DNA from 2 places in the Pseudomonas rhodesiae genome. Region 1 is predicted to be linked to the other one. Evidence: predicted binding sites of a transcription regulator. Region 1 holds the regulator's gene; the other holds the start of a gene.

What was found. Region 1 encodes sigma-54, which starts transcription at its own class of promoters, with help from an activator protein. Its sites were predicted from a motif close to ANTGGCATNNANNTTGCTNT; they were not measured.
Region 2: the regulator sigma-54 is predicted to act here: its motif matches at 1,637-1,656, upstream of glnK (P-II family nitrogen regulator).

Annotation. Positions count from the first base shown of each region.
Region 1 is NZ_CP054205.1:1,191,115-1,199,117, forward strand. It holds gene HRH33_RS05245 (class II fumarate hydratase) at 1-1,036, shown strand, start outside; gene HRH33_RS05250 (hypothetical protein) at 1,064-1,492, shown strand; gene HRH33_RS05255 (superoxide dismutase) at 1,494-2,105, shown strand; gene HRH33_RS05260 (ZIP family metal transporter) at 2,139-3,032, shown strand; gene HRH33_RS05265 (HPr family phosphocarrier protein) at 3,045-3,317, opposite strand; gene rapZ (RNase adapter RapZ) at 3,334-4,191, opposite strand; gene ptsN (PTS IIA-like nitrogen regulatory protein PtsN) at 4,194-4,658, opposite strand; gene hpf (ribosome hibernation-promoting factor, HPF/YfiA family) at 4,670-4,975, opposite strand; gene HRH33_RS05285 (RNA polymerase factor sigma-54) at 5,051-6,544, opposite strand; gene lptB (LPS export ABC transporter ATP-binding protein) at 6,737-7,462, opposite strand; gene lptA (lipopolysaccharide transport periplasmic protein LptA) at 7,462-7,995, opposite strand; gene lptC (LPS export ABC transporter periplasmic protein LptC) at 7,982-8,003, opposite strand, start outside.
Region 2 is NZ_CP054205.1:5,764,047-5,772,049, reverse strand. It holds gene HRH33_RS26285 (YifB family Mg chelatase-like AAA ATPase) at 1-1,015, opposite strand, end outside; gene HRH33_RS26280 (accessory factor UbiK family protein) at 1,181-1,441, opposite strand; gene glnK (P-II family nitrogen regulator) at 1,863-2,201, shown strand; gene HRH33_RS26270 (ammonium transporter) at 2,236-3,573, shown strand; gene HRH33_RS26265 (secondary thiamine-phosphate synthase enzyme YjbQ) at 3,784-4,209, shown strand; gene sutA (transcriptional regulator SutA) at 4,312-4,650, shown strand; gene HRH33_RS26255 (HAD family hydrolase) at 4,840-5,535, opposite strand; gene xerC (tyrosine recombinase XerC) at 5,532-6,431, opposite strand; gene HRH33_RS26245 (DUF484 family protein) at 6,434-7,150, opposite strand; gene dapF (diaminopimelate epimerase) at 7,164-7,994, opposite strand; gene lysA (diaminopimelate decarboxylase) at 7,998-8,003, opposite strand, start outside.

The DNA.
Region 1 (8,003 bases):
CAGCCGTTTGCTGGGTGAGGCGGTCAACCCCAATGACCATGTGAATTGTGGCCAGAGCAGCAACGACATCATTCCCACCACTATCCATGTGAGTGCCGCACTGGTCCTGCATGAGCAAACACTGCCGGCCCTGCTGCATCTGGTGCAGGTGATCGAACACAAGGCTGAAGAGGTTCACCCCTTTATCAAGACCGGCCGTACGCACCTGATGGACGCTATGCCCGTGCGCATGAGCCAGGTACTCAACGGTTGGGCGCAGCAACTCAAGGCCAATATCGGCCACTTGCAGGATTTGCTGCCCAGCCTGCAAGCCTTGGCCCAAGGCGGGACTGCGGTGGGCACTGGCATCAACGCGCATCCGCAATTCGCGGCGCGCTTCAGCCAGCAACTCAGCAGCCTGACCGGCGTTAAGTTCACGCCGGGCAAGGACCTGTTTGCATTGATTGGCTCCCAGGACACCGCCGTCGCCGTTTCCGGTCAGTTGAAAGCCACTGCGGTGTCGCTGATGAAAATCGCCAATGACCTGCGCTGGATGAACTCCGGTCCGCTGGCAGGTCTGGGTGAGATCGAGTTGGAGGGGCTGCAACCGGGCTCGTCGATCATGCCGGGCAAGGTCAATCCGGTGATTCCGGAAGCGACCGCCATGGTCGCAGCGCAGGTGATCGGCAATGACGCCGTGATCACCGTCGCCGGTCAGTCCGGCAATTTCGAGTTGAACGTGATGCTGCCGGTCATTGCCCAGAACCTGCTCAACAGCCTGCAACTGCTGGCCAACTCCAGCCGCCTGCTGGCCGATAAAGCCATCGCCAGCTTCAAGGTCAACGAAGCCAAGCTCAACGAGGCGTTATCGCGCAATCCCATTCTGGTGACGGCGCTCAACCCGATCATCGGTTACCAGAAAGCCGCTGAAATCGCCAAGAAGGCCTATCAGCAGGGGCGTCCGGTGCTCGATGTGGCGCTTGAACACACCGATTTGCCGCGCAGCCAATTGGAAACGCTGTTGGACCCGGAAAAACTCACCGCCGGCGGCGTGTAATCACCCGCCCTGCTTTGGAGGCTCACCATGGAGCACTGGAAACGCACGATCGAACGGGCTAATCGATGCTTCATGCAGGGCGAATGGGTGGACGCGCGCGAGGCGTATCTGCAGGCCCTTGCCCTGGCCCAGGTGCTGTTCGAACGCTGGGCGGATGCCGACGAGGCCGTGGCAGCCTGCGTGATTTCCCATCACAACCTCGCGGACCTGCACCTGCGCCTCAACCAGCCGGAAGAAAGCGCGGAGTACTTGTGCGCCATTCACCAACGCTTGCTGCAGACCATGCAGGACCCACGCCTCACCCCGCAACTGCGTGAGGCCGCAGCGCGCCAGAGCAGCAAAACCTACGTTGAACTGTTGAATTTCATCAGCGAGCACGGCGAGTACCCGCGTACCCATCGCTTGCTCGGAGGTGCCGCAGCCCAACCGACCACGCCTCACTACGGAGCACACTGATATGGCTTACACCTTGCCTGCCTTGCCTTATGCCTATGATGCCCTGGAGCCGCACATTGATGCGCAAACCATGGAAATTCACTACACCAAGCACCATCAGACTTACATCAATAACCTCAATGCAGCGGTGCAAAGCACTGAGTTCGCGGAATGGCCGGTCGAAAAACTGGTCGCCAGCGTACAACAACTGCCGGAAAGACTGCGCGGGGCTGTGATCAACCAAGGGGGCGGGCACGCCAACCATTCTTTGTTCTGGGAAGTGATGTCGCCCCAGGGCGGCGGCAAACCGGAGGGCGTGCTGGGTCAGGCAATTGACCAGCAGTTGGGCGGTTTCGAGCGTTTCAAAGAGGCGTTTACCAAAGCGGCGCTGACCCGCTTCGGCAGTGGCTGGGCCTGGTTGAGCGTCACCCCGCAGAAGACACTGGTGGTGGAAAGCAGCGGCAATCAGGACAGCCCGCTGATGAATGGCAACACGCCGATCCTTGGCCTGGACGTCTGGGAGCACGCGTATTACCTGCGCTATCAGAACCGCCGCCCGGAATACATCAATGCCTTCTACAGTGTTATCAACTGGCCAGAAGTCGCCGCCCGCTATCAGGCTGCCATGGCTTGATGCGTCTCTCCATGACAAGCACTAAGGCCGACTATGGGCACTGACACTCTGGCGATCGGCAGCGTGCGATTGTTTCGTTATGCATTTGGCTCGCTGCTGCTGTTGGCAGGTACTGCATTGCTGGTGGCCCATGGTCTGGCCTGGCTCGACTTGGAACCGCGCATCCTGCGGGCGCTGCAGGGTGGTTCGATTTGCGCCCTGGGCACTGCACTGGGCGCGGTGCCGGTATTGGTGATAAAGCGCATGCCGGCTGCCTTGAACGATACGTTGCTAGGCTTCGGGGCGGGTGTGATGCTGGCTGCCACCGCGTTTTCGCTGGTGGTGCCGGGCATCGCGGCAGCTGAAAGTCTTGGGCTTTCGCCCTGGGGGGCCAGTGGCCTAGTCAGCTTCGGGATCATGCTGGGGGCGTTCGGGCTTTATTTGGTTGACCGCAAGGTCTCAGGCGCCAGCCCGGAAATGCTGGTGGGTACGCCGGAGCACCCGGTGATTGCGCCACGCATCTGGCTGTTTGTGTTTGCGATCATTGCCCACAACATTCCGGAAGGCATGGCGGTGGGCGTATCGGCGGGGGGCGGTATGCCGGATGCCGATAGCCTGGCCATGGGCATTGCTTTGCAGGACGTACCCGAAGGCTTGGTGATTGCGTTGGTGCTGGCGGGTGCGGGCATGTCGCGGGTCAAGGCCTTCATGATCGGCGCCGCGTCGGGGCTGGTCGAACCCGTGTTTGCCGTGCTCTGCGCCTGGCTGGTAAGCCTGGCGGAAATGCTGCTGCCCCTTGGGCTGGCGCTGGCCGCTGGGGCGATGCTGCTGGTGGTCACTCACGAAGTGATCCCGGAGTCGCGGCGCAATGGCCACGAAAAGCTAGCCAGCCTGGGGCTATGTATCGGGTTTTGCGTGATGATGGCGATGGATACCGCGTTGGGATAAAGCGCCGGGAGGTTATTCCCCTTCGTCGAAGAAGTTGTTGATCAACTCCACCAAGGCGTCCATTGCCTCTTTTTCTTGATCGCCTTCGGTCTCCAGGTGAATCGTAGTGCCCTTGCCGGCCGCCAGCATCATCATCGCCATGATGCTTTTGCCATCAACCATCGACTCCGGCGTGCGTCCTGCGCGGATTTTGCAGGGGTATTTTCCAGCAACGCCGACAAATTTTGCCGAGGCCCGGGCGTGGAGGCCCAGCTTGTTGATGATTTCAATTTCACGAGCGGGCATCGCGTGAGTGTTCCTTTCAGCTGAGGTCGCGGTGGCGAACCTGGACGTTCTTGAGGGTTTGTTGCAGCACCTGACCCAGGCGCTCCGTCAGGTAAACCGAGCGGTGATGGCCGCCGGTGCAGCCGATGGCGATGGTCACATAGGCTCGGTTGCTTGCGGCAAAACGTGGCAGCCACTTGAGCAGGTAAGTGGAGATGTCCTGGAACATCTCCTCCACATCCGGTTGCGCCGCCAGGTAATCAGCGACCGGCTGATCCAGCCCGGACTGATCACGCAATTCCGGCTTCCAGTAAGGGTTCGGCAGGCAACGCACATCGAACACCAGATCGGCGTCTACCGGCATGCCGCGCTTGAACCCGAAGGACTCCACCAGAAAGGCCGTACCAGGCTCCGGCTGGTTCAGCAGCCGCAGCTTGATGGCATCGCGCAGTTGATACAGGTTGAGGCTGGTGGTGTTGATCTTCAGGTCGGCCAGATCGATGATCGGCCCCAGCAGCTTGGTCTCGTCCTCAATCGCTTCGGCAAGGGAGCGGTGGGGGCTGCTGAGCGGGTGGCGCCGCCGGGTTTCGGAGAAGCGCTTAAGCAGGGTCTCCTCGTCGGCATCCAGGTACAGCACATCGCAGTGAATATGCTTGGCGCGCACTTCCTCCAACAGCTCAGGGAACCGGGAAAGGTGGCTGGGCAAGTTGCGGGCATCGATCGACACGGCAACCAGCGGCTGCGCTAGCTCAGTATGGATCAATGCGCGTTCGGCCAATTCCGGCAGCAACCCGGCGGGCAGGTTGTCGATGCAATAAAAGCCACTGTCCTCCAGAACATTCAGGGCAGTACTTTTACCAGAGCCGGAGCGGCCACTGACGATGATCAAACGCATGATTACTTCTCGTTTTGTTCATCCAGAACAACCTGATAGAGCGCTTCATTGCTGCTGGCGCTGCGTAGTCTGTTACGTACTTCCTTGCGATCAAGCATGCTGGCGATCTGCCGAAGCAGCTCCAGATGCGCATCGGTGGCAGCTTCCGGGACCAGCAGGACAAACAGCAGGTCGACCGGTGCGCCGTCGATGGCGTCGAAATCGATGGGGGCTTCCAGATGTATCAGAGCGCTTATCGGATCTGCGCAGCCTTTGAGGCGGCAGTGTGGAATCGCGATGCCGTTACCAAAACCGGTGGAGCCCAGTTTTTCACGGGCGACGAGCGCCTCGAAGACATCTTGCATCTCCAGATCCGGCACTTCGCGGGCGATCAGGTTGGCAATTTGTTCGAGGGCTTTTTTCTTGCTGCCGCCCGGCACGTTCACGAGGGAACGGCCGGGGGTCAGGATAGTTTCAAGTCGGATCATGGGGGGGAGAGTTAACGACCTGTACCTTGCATCAGGTGCAGATTCTTTTCCTTATGCTTTATGAGTTGGCGGTCGAGCTTTTCGTACAGCGAGTCAATCGCGGCATACATGTCGTCATGTTCGGCATTGGCGACGACTTTGGCATTCGGTATGTGCAGGGTGGCCTCGATTTTCTGCTTGAGCTTATCGACCTCCATGATGACCTGCACATTGGTAATTTTGTCGAAATGCCCCGCAAGCTTGTTCAGCTTGCTCTCGGTGTACTCACGCAGGGGCTTGGTGACTTCCAGCTGGTGTCCACTGATGTTGACTTGCATACAGCTTCTCCTTCGTTGCCAGTGCATAAAGCGGCAGGCCGGGATGCCTGCCACTGGAACGCTATGGCCCGCCCGTCACATCAAACGCTTACGCTCGCTGGAAGGCGCGATCCCAAGGGATTCGCGATATTTGGCGACGGTTCGACGGGCGACCTGAATGCCTTGTGCCTCCAGTAAACCAGCGATCTTGCTGTCACTCAACGGCTTTTTCTGATTTTCCGCGGCAACCAGTTTTTTGATGATCGCGCGGATCGCCGTGGACGAGCATTCGCCGCCTTCGGAAGTGCTGACATGGCTGGAGAAAAAGTATTTCAGCTCATAAATACCCCGTGGGGTATGCATGAATTTCTGCGTGGTCACCCGTGAAATTGTCGACTCGTGCATGCCGACCGCCTCGGCGATGTCATGCAGCACCAGCGGTTTCATCGCTTCGTCGCCGTATTCCAGGAAGCCGCGCTGATGCTCGACGATCTGGGTGGCGACTTTCATTAGGGTTTCATTGCGGCTTTGCAGGCTCTTGATGAACCAGCGCGCTTCTTGCAGCTGATTGCGCATGAAGGTGTTATCGGCGCTGGTATCGGCGCGGCGCACGAACCCGGCATATTGCGGATTGACGCGCAGGCGCGGCACCGATTCCTGATTCAGCTCCACCAGCCAGCGCTCGTTGTCCTTGCGTACGATAACGTCCGGGACAACGTATTCGGCTTCGCTGGACTCGATCTGCGAGCCTGGGCGAGGGTTGAGGCTTTGCACCAGCTCGATGACCTGGCGCAGCTCGTCTTCCTTGAGCTTCATGCGTCGCATCAGTTGGCTGTAGTCGCGGCTGCCCAGCAGATCGATGTAATCGGTGACCAAACGCTGGGCTTCGCTGAGCCAAGGGGTCTTGGCGGGCAACTGACGCAATTGCAGCAGCAGGCACTCGCTGAGGCTGCGGGCGCCAATGCCGGCAGGCTCGAACTGCTGGATGCGGTGCAGGACGGCTTCGATTTCGTCCAGCTCGATATCCAGTTCCGGGTCGAAGGCCTCAAGGATCTCCTCAAGGGTTTCGTCCAGATAGCCCTGGTTGTTGATGCAGTCGATCAGGGTCACGGCGATCAGCCGATCGGTGTCCGACATCGGCGCCAGGTTCAACTGCCACAACAGGTGGCTTTGCAGGCTTTCGCCGGCGGACGTCCGGGTGGTGAAATCCCACTCGTCATCGTCGCTGCTGGGCAGGCTGCTGGCGCTGGTCTGGTAGACGTCTTCCCAGGCAGTGTCCACGGGAAGCTCGTTGGGAATACGCTCGTTCCATTCACCTTCCTCCAGGTTATCCACCGTCGGGGCGGTTTCCTGATAGGAGGGTTCCTGCACATCGGAGTTGGGTTTTTGCTCGATGTTGTCAGCCAACGGATCTGCATTATCGAAGTCGTCGCCTTCTTCCTGGCGTTCGAGCATCGGATTGGACTCCAGAGCTTCCTGGATCTCCTGTTGCAGGTCCAAGGTCGACAATTGGAGCAGGCGGATGGCCTGTTGCAGCTGCGGTGTCATCGTCAGCTGCTGGCCCATTCTCAGGACTAGCGATGGTTTCATGGCAGGGGCTTAACACCTTATTCGCCGGCGCAATGCGCCATCCACGACAGGGCGCGTGAGCGCCAAACATAAGCAAATTATATGCCTGATATCGGGGGCTTTGCCTAGAGCGCGGTAACAATAAAAATCCAGAGGCTTTCATTGCATCCGCGCACCAGGCTAACGTCCTGCCAACGCCTTGTTAAAGGCTGTTTACAGGCGGAACTCGTGGCCCAGGTACACTTCCTTGACCAGTTCGTTGGCCAGGATGGTGGCGGCATCGCCTTCGGCGATCAGTTGACCATCGTTGACGATATAGGCGGTTTCGCAGATATCGAGGGTCTCACGTACGTTATGGTCGGTAATCAATACCCCGATGCCCTTGGCCTTGAGGTGATGGATGATCTGTTTGATATCGCCAACCGAAATAGGGTCGACGCCGGCAAACGGTTCGTCCAGCAAGATGAACTTGGGCGCGGTGGCCAGTGCGCGAGCAATTTCCACGCGACGACGCTCACCACCGGACAGGCTCATGCCAAGGTTGTCGCGAATGTGGTTGATGTGGAATTCCTGCAGCAGGCTTTCCAGCTCCGCGCGACGGCCATCGCGGTCAAGCTCCTTGCGAGTCTCCAGGATCGCCATGATGTTGTCGGCGACCGAGAGTTTGCGGAAGATCGACGCTTCTTGCGGAAGATAGCCGATACCGGCGCGGGCGCGACCGTGCATCGGTTGGTGGCTGACGTCCAGATCGTCAATCAGCACGCGGCCTTGGTCCGCTTGAACCAGGCCGACGATCATGTAGAAACAGGTGGTCTTGCCGGCACCGTTGGGGCCGAGCAAGCCGACGATCTGGCCGCTGTCGATCGACAGGCTGACATCGCGCACAACCTGACGGCTTTTATAGGCCTTGGCCAGATGCTGGGCTTTCAGGGTTGCCATTACTCGGCCTTCTTCTTCGGCTGGATAACCATGTCGATGCGTGGGCGCGGTGCGCTGACCTTGGTGCCGTTGGCGCGGCCCGCCTGGGCGACCTGAGTCTTGGTGTTGTACACGATCTTCTCGCCTTCGGTGGAGTTACCGTCGGCGCTCAGCACCTTGGCCTGATCGATCAGCACAATGCGGTTCTGCTGCGCATGATACTGGATGGTCTTGCCATAGCCCTTCATCGGGCCTGGATCTTCTGCCTTTTGCTTCTGTTCGAAGTAGGCAAGGTTGCCCACCGACGTCACCACGTCGATGTCGCCTGCCGGGGTGCGCGTCAGAGTTACCGTGTTGCCGGTGATCTTCATCGAGCCCTGGATAATGATCACGTCGCCCTTGTAAGTGGCAACGCCTTGCTTGTCATCCAGCTGAGCATCGTCAGCCTGGATGCGGATAGGCTGCTCGCTATCGTTCGGCAGAGCCCAGGCGCTCACGCTTCCCAGTGCTGCGCCAAGACCGAGCAAAATCGGGAGAGTTTTAACGAGCCTCATACTGTCCT
Region 2 (8,003 bases), 1.2 Mb from region 1:
GGAAACGCGCCGGGAACCTTACGCGGTCGCGCGCGCGGGAAATCACGATATGCCCTGACTCCAGCGGCTCGCGCAGTACCTCCAGCACCTTGCGATCGAATTCCGGTAATTCATCCAGAAACAGCACACCGTGATGGGCCAGGGTGATTTCCCCCGGCTGGGGTTTCGAGCCACCGCCCACCAAGGCCGGCCCGGACGCGGAGTGATGGGGCTGGCGAAACGGCCGATGGGGCCAATGGCTCAGAGGCGCCAGGCTGACCACCGACTGGATGGCCGCGACTTCCAGGGCTTCGTGTTCGGTCAAAGGCGGCAGCAGACCGGGCAGGCGGCTGGCGAGCAAGGTTTTGCCGGTGCCGGGCGGGCCGCTGAACAGCAGGTTATGCGCACCGGCCGCAGCAAGCAGCAAAGCACGCTTGGCCGCCAATTGGCCCTGCACTTCACTAAGGTCCGGATAGGGCTTGTTCAAATACAGCAAGCCATCGGACTTGTATGGCTCTATCGGCACCTGGCCGTTCAAGTGCGCCACCACTTGTAGCAAGTGATCCACTGCAATCACCTTCAAGCCCGATGCCAGGCAGGCTTCTTCGGCGTTCGCACGCGGCACTATCACCGTGCGTCCCGCCTTGCGCGCAGCCAGTGCCGCCGGCAGTACACCTTTCACCGCGCGTACCTCGCCGGACAGGGCCAGTTCGCCCAGGCACTCCACGTCATCGAGCATCAGTGCCGGCACTTGCACACTCGCCGCCAGGATGCCCAAGGCAATCGCCAGGTCAAAACGCCCGCCGTCCTTGGGCAGGTCAGCGGGCGCGAGATTGAGGGTGATGCGACGGGCAGGGTATTGCAGCGCGGAGTTGAGAATGGCGCTGCGCACGCGGTCTTTGCTTTCCTTGACTGCGGTTTCGGGCAGCCCCACCAGCGTCAGGGACGGCAGGCCGTTGGCCATATGCACTTCGACGGTGACGGCGGGCGCTTCGACGCCGATCTGGGCGCGGCTGTGGACGATGGCGAGGGACATGCTCGTTCCTTGAAAAGTGAGGGCCGCTTCCTGCGGTTTTTCAAGGGTAGACGAGGTGGGTAAGAGCGGGGCGGGGAGGTTTTACTGAACGTATCTTGGGTAGGGGGAGCGTGAGCCTGTTCGCGAAGATCTGCGCGAACAGGCTCGTCTCAACAGAGGTATGGGCTATTTCTGATCAGGCGTCAGCCGCGCTTCCAACTCCGCCACCTTCGCCTCCAGGCTCTCCAGCCGCGCACGCGTGCGGGCCAGCACGACCATCTGGCTGTCGAATTCTTCACGGCTGACCAGGTCGAGCTTGCTGAAACCGCTTTGCAGCAAGGCCTTGAACTGGCTTTCGATTTCATTGCGGGGCAACGGAGTTTCTCCGCTGAATAGGCGAGAGGCGTGGCCGCTCAGGGCGTCGAGGAAATCTTTGGGCGCGAGCATGGGAAATATTCCGGAAAAACTGTTGGCGGGCAGTGTATCACGCGCCGTCTATAGTCTTTTTCACGGCCTTGGGCGCACGCTTTTCGCGCAGAGGGGCGGCGGGCCACGCACCGTTTTCGTGCGCATTACGCTCACCAAAACGACCCGCAGGTGGGCATAAGTGGGCAAAGGATTGATTTCAGTGGTTTTTACGGAGCTGGCAAGGTTTCTGCTTAGACGATCATGACCCATGCACTGATGCAGTCGCTGTGACGAATGCAGTGCGCCGATGGATCAGGGGTACAGGTTTGTCACCAGTGGTTAGCTGGCGTCGCAACGGCATAGCCGAGGCGACGACGCGTTACAAAGCCAGGCACTGCGCTTAGACTTGAGACGGGTTTGTTTTCCTGGGGCAAGTCCACCAATTCGGGAGAGAGTTTTCATGAAGCTAGTCACTGCCATCATCAAGCCGTTCAAGTTGGACGATGTACGCGAGTCGTTGTCCGAGATCGGCGTGCAGGGCATTACCGTTACTGAGGTCAAAGGCTTCGGTCGGCAGAAGGGTCACACCGAGCTGTATCGCGGCGCGGAATACGTAGTGGATTTCCTGCCGAAGGTGAAGATTGATGTCGCCATTGACGACAAGGATCTTGACCGGGTTATCGAGGCGATAACCAAGGCCGCCAACACCGGCAAGATCGGTGACGGCAAGATCTTCGTGGTCAATCTGGAACAGGCTATTCGCATCCGTACCGGCGAAACCGATACCGACGCAATCTAAGCCGCCAAACCCCAACGCCCCAGGAGAAAACAATATGACTCTGCGTAAATTCGCAGGGCTCGGAGCCCTGTTGTCCATCGTAATGCCAAGCCTGGCCATGGCGGCAGACGAAGTGGCTGCTCCAGTCCTCAATTCCGGCGACACCGCGTGGATGCTGACATCCACTGCGCTGGTGCTGTTCATGACCATCCCTGGCCTGGCGCTGTTCTACGGCGGCATGGTTCGCTCCAAAAATATTCTGTCGGTGATGATGCAGTGCTTCGCCATCACGGGCCTGATCAGCATCCTGTGGGTTATCTACGGTTACAGCATCGCGTTCGATACCACTGGTATGGAACAGGGCGTGGTCAACTTCAATTCCTTCTTCGGCGGCATGGGCAAGGCGTTCCTGGCGGGTGTCACCCCGGCCAGCATCACCGGGCCGGCGGCGTTGTTCCCCGAAGCGGTGTTCATCACCTTCCAGATGACCTTCGCGATCATCACCCCGGCACTCATCGTCGGCGCCTTCGCCGAGCGCATGAAGTTCTCCGCCATGCTGATCTTCATGGCCATCTGGTTCACTCTGGTCTACGCACCGATCGCACACATGGTGTGGAGCGGCAACGGCGGCCTGTTGTGGGACTGGGGCGTGCTGGACTTCGCCGGCGGCACCGTGGTGCACATCAACGCCGGTGTCGCGGGCCTGGTGGCGTGCATCGTGCTCGGCAAGCGTAAAGGCTACCCGACCACGCCGATGGCGCCGCACAACCTGGGTTACACCCTGATCGGCGCGGCCATGCTGTGGATCGGCTGGTTTGGTTTCAACGCCGGTTCCGCGGCGGCCGCCAACGGCACCGCCGGCATGGCGATGCTGGTGACTCAGATCGCCACCGCTGCTGCCGCGCTTGGCTGGATGTTCGCCGAGTGGATTACCCACGGTAAGCCAAGCGCACTGGGCATCGCTTCGGGCGTGGTCGCAGGTCTGGTTGCCGTCACGCCAGCTGCCGGCACCGTAGGCCCGATGGGCGCCCTGGTGATTGGCTTGGTGGCCGGTGTGATCTGCTTCTTCTGCGCCACCAGCCTCAAGCGCAAGCTGGGCTATGACGACTCCCTGGACGCCTTCGGTGTGCACGGTATCGGCGGTATCGTCGGTGCGATCCTCACCGGTGTGTTCGCAGCCCCTGCGTTGGGCGGCTTCGGCACCGTGACGGACGTAGCGGCACAAGTATGGATCCAGTGCAAAGGTGTGGGCTTCACCGTGATCTACACGGCGATCCTCACCTACGTCATCCTCAAGGTGCTGGACATGGTCATGGGCCTGCGTGTCACCGAAGAGGAAGAGGCGGTTGGCCTCGATCTGGCGCAACACAACGAGCGCGGCTACAACTTGTAAGTACGCGAAAAAAAGATGCCCGGCTTGCCGGGCATTTTTTTGTCTGGCGTTTGTCAGTCATAGGGCGTGCGGCCATTTTTGTGCAGCGTTTGTGAAGGGACGCACACGGCATTTTTCAGCGTGCGAATGTCTTACAGGCATGTAGGCGTATTCGACACTTTGTTTTTTCCCAGAGCGCGCTAGAATGCGCGCCGATGGGCGGAGAACTGTATGTGGCAACAGACCCTGATTACCCTGCGGGCCAGGCCCCGGGGCTTTCACTTGGTGACCGACGAGTTGCTTGCCGGCTTGCCTGAATTGAAGGCATGTCGTGTAGGACTGTTGCACCTGTGGCTGCAGCACACTTCGGCCTCGTTGACTATCAACGAGAACGCCGACCCGGCGGTTCGCCGTGACTTCGAACGTTTTTTCAACTCGCTGGTACCACAAGGCCGTGCAGGGTTCGAACACAACGACGAAGGTCCGGACGATCTGCCGGCGCACTTCAAGGCCAGTCTCCTGGGGTGCCAGCTGAGTTTGCCGGTGAAGGCCGGCCGCTTGGCGATGGGGACATGGCAAGGTGTTTATCTGGGCGAGCACCGTGATCATGGCGGTGCTCGTAAAGTCCTCGCCACTTTGCACGGTGATGGGGCATAAGCCACTGGTTGGCCGGTGGACGTTGATTTTTTTCCAGCCGCCTCGACAGAGGATCAAGCTGGGCTATAACTAATCTGCTTTTCGCAAGTCATGAGGTAGAACATGAGCGACGATGATCTGGAAAACGACGAACTTGAAGTGGGTGACGACGACGAGGCTGATGATAGTCTCGACGCGGCAGCTGTTGACGACGACGTTACTGGCGAGGCCGATGACAGTGTCGGCGATGACGCAGCTCCTAAAGCCAAAGGCAAAGCCAAGGCCGCGGTTTCGGTCGATGAGTTGCCAAGCGTTGAAGCCAAGAACAAAGAGCGTGATGCCCTGGCCCGTGCGATGGAAGAGTTCCTCGCTAAAGGCGGCAAAGTGGTCGAAGTCGAGCCCAACGTGGTAGCCGATCCGCCCAAGAAGCCGGATAACAAGTACGGCAGCCGACCTATCTGAGGTCAGCCACCCGCTTGTAAGAAAAAGCCCGCCGTCGCTGCGGGCTTTTTCATGCCTGATGTTTTTGAGTCTTATGCGATTCAAATGTGGGAGGAGGTTTACCCCCGATAGCAGGGGATCAGTCCCTCAATTGCTGGCTGACCTATAGTAATCGGGGGCAAGTCCTCTCCCACCGCTGGATCTACGAGGTTATTGCCAGCTGCGGAGCAGTTCCGGCAACTCCGTCAGGCTGCGAATCTGCGCATCCGGGCGCTTATCCGCCTCCCAATCCTTGCCCGTCGGGTTGAACCACACTGCACGCAGCCCCGCCTGCTGTGCGCCGGCAATGTCGTCCCCTGGATGATCACCCACATGCACTGCCGCGTCGGCATTCACGCCGCCACGCTGCAAGGCTTCCTGAAACAACCGTGCATCCGGTTTGGCAATGCCGACATCCTCGGCCCGCAGGGCGAAGTGAAAGTAGTCCGCCAGGCCGACCCGCTGTACGTCAGCGTTACCGTTGGTGATAACCCCCAGCAGGTATTGGCGATGTAGCGCCTGCAGCATGGGTTCGGCCTCGGGGAAGACTGTCAGTTGATGGCGTGCATGGATGAACGCCTCAAAGCACACATCCGCCATTTCGGTGGCCTCGGGCTGTGGATAACCAGCCTCTTCGAATGCGTGCGTCAGTACCCGATGGCGCAACAGGCTGATGCGGTGCTTGAGTTCCGGGTGACGTTCCAGCACCTGTTGGCGCAATCTGGCGAAATGCTCCAGAGGCAGGTCGCCGACTTTGGACGCGTGGGTCGCCAGCCATTCGCGCATCGACGCTTCGGCGCTGATGATGACCGGTACGTTGTCCCAGAGCGTGTCGTCCAGGTCGAAAGTGATCAGCTTGATAGTCATGAGTCGCCGCCCTTGATGCGTTTGGCCCTTGGATGGGCGCTGTCGTACACCGTTGCCAGGTGTTGAAAATCCAGGTGGGTGTAGATCTGTGTGGTCTTGATATCGGAGTGCCCGAGCAGTTCCTGTACGGCGCGCAGGTCTTGGGACGATTCCAGCAGATGACTGGCAAAGGAGTGCCGCAGCATATGCGGGTGCAGGTTTTGCCCCAATTCGCGCTCGCCCGCGGCCTTGACCCGGACCTGAATCGCCCGTGGCCCGAGGCGACGGCCCTTCTGGCTGATGAAGACGGCATCGTCCGCCGGGTTGGCCAAAGCCCGCAGCGCCAACCAATGCTGCAACGCTTCGCGGGCCTTGCTGCCCACGGGCAGTACGCGGGTCTTGCTGCCTTTACCGAGCACTTGCACCAAGCCGTCCGCCAGATCCAGTTGGTCGAGATTCAAGCTGGTCAGCTCCGACAAGCGCAGGCCTGAGGAATAGAACAGCTCAAGGATTGCCTGGTCGCGGTGGGCGAGGAAGTCATCCTCTACCGCGCCTTCCAGCAATTGCAGGGCGCGATCGGTATCCAAGGTCTTGGGCAGGCGCCGTTCGCCCTTGGGTGGTGACAGGCCATTGGCCGGGTCGTGGTCGCACAGGCCTTCGCGATTGAGGTAGTGATAAAGCCCGCGCACCGCCGACAGTAGACGAGACAGGCTGCGCGAGGATTGCCCCTGCTGATGCAGGCGTGCGATCAAACTGCGCAGGCTTTGGATATCCAGCGCCTTCCAGCTGCCGATCTGCTGCTTTTCGCAGTAGGTCAGAACCTTGTTCAAGTCCCGCCGGTAGGCTTCCAGCGTGTGGGGCGACACCTGGCGCTCGTTGCGCAGGTGCGCGCAGTAAGCGTCCAGTTGCCGTTCCATAACTAGCGCACCGCGCGCAGGGAAGTGGTGAAGCGCGGCAGGACGCGGCCGAGCACTTCGGCGATATAGGTCAGGAACAGCGTGCCCACCGAGCTTTTGTAGTGCGCAGGGTCGCGGCTGCCAATAGCCAATACGCCATGCAAGCCTTGATGGCTGAGGGCGACCACGGCGGTGGAGCCGATCTGTTTTCGCTGTTCGGCGCCGAACAGGAAGTCCAGTTCATGTTCGCGCAAGGTGCCGCTGACGGTCTTGCCTTCGCACAGCAGCCCGCCGATAGCGGTTTGAGCTTCGCTGCCACTGACCCAGCGGCCCACCGGCATCGGGTTGTCGCTGAACAGAATGAGGCTGACAAAAGGCACCTGGAAGTCCTGGCGCAGGCTGTCTTCCACGGCCATCACCGTTTCTTCCAGGCTGGTGGCGTCCAGCAGGGTCAGTATCAGGCGGCGGGTTTTGTCGAACAGGCGATCGTTGTCGCGGGCCACGTCCATCAGGTGCGAGAGCCGATGGCGCATTTCGATATTGCGCTCGCGCAGGATCTTCATTTGTCGTTCCACCAACGACACGGTATCGCCGCGCTGGTGGGGGATGCGCAAGGCCGGCAGCAGTTCGTCATGTTCGACGAAGAAATCCGGATGAGCCTCAAGGTACGCCGCGACGGCAGCGGCCTCCAGAGTTTCGCTCGGGGATGCTTGTGCGGGTACTTGAGGCTTATCGGTCATTGGATTGGCTCACTCATAGACGGACCTGTCCTTCGTATACGCGCGTGGCCGGCCCGGTCATCATCACCGGGTGGCCCGGGCCCGCCCATTCGATGGACAAGCGCCCACCGGGCAGGTCGATCAGCAGCGGCGAATCCATCCACCCCTGGGTGATCGCGGCGACGGCAGCGGCGCAGGCGCCGGTACCGCAGGCCTGGGTTTCGCCGGCGCCCCGTTCCCACACGCGCAATTGCGCGCGGTGACGGTCGATCACCTGCAAAAAGCCCACATTGACCCGCGCCGGAAAGCGCGGGTGGTTTTCGATTTTCGGCCCCAGTTCATGCACCGGGGCGTTATTGATATCGGTGACGCGCAGCACGGCGTGGGGGTTGCCCATGGACACGGCCGCCAGGTCGACCACTTTGCCGTCGACCTCTACGGCATAACTGGTCGCCTGCTCGCTGGCCTGGAACGGAATATCCGCCGGCACCAGACGTGGCGCGCCCATGTTGACGCTGATCTGGCCGTCGTTGCGGATATCCAGCTCGATCACGCCGCTCTTGGTCTCGACGCGAATCTGGCGTTTGGCGGTCAGGCGTTTGTCCAGCACGAAGCGCGCAAAGCAGCGCGCACCATTGCCGCACTGTTCCACTTCGGAACCGTCGGAGTTGAAGATCCGGTAACGGAAATCCACCTCCGGGTTAGTGGGCGCTTCAACGATCAGTAATTGGTCGAAGCCGACGCCGGTATGCCGGTCGCCCCACTGTTTGGCGTGCTTGGGCAGGATATGCGCGTGCTGGCTGACCAGGTCGAGAACCATGAAATCATTGCCCAGCCCGTGCATCTTGGTAAAACGCAGCAGCATGGCTTACTC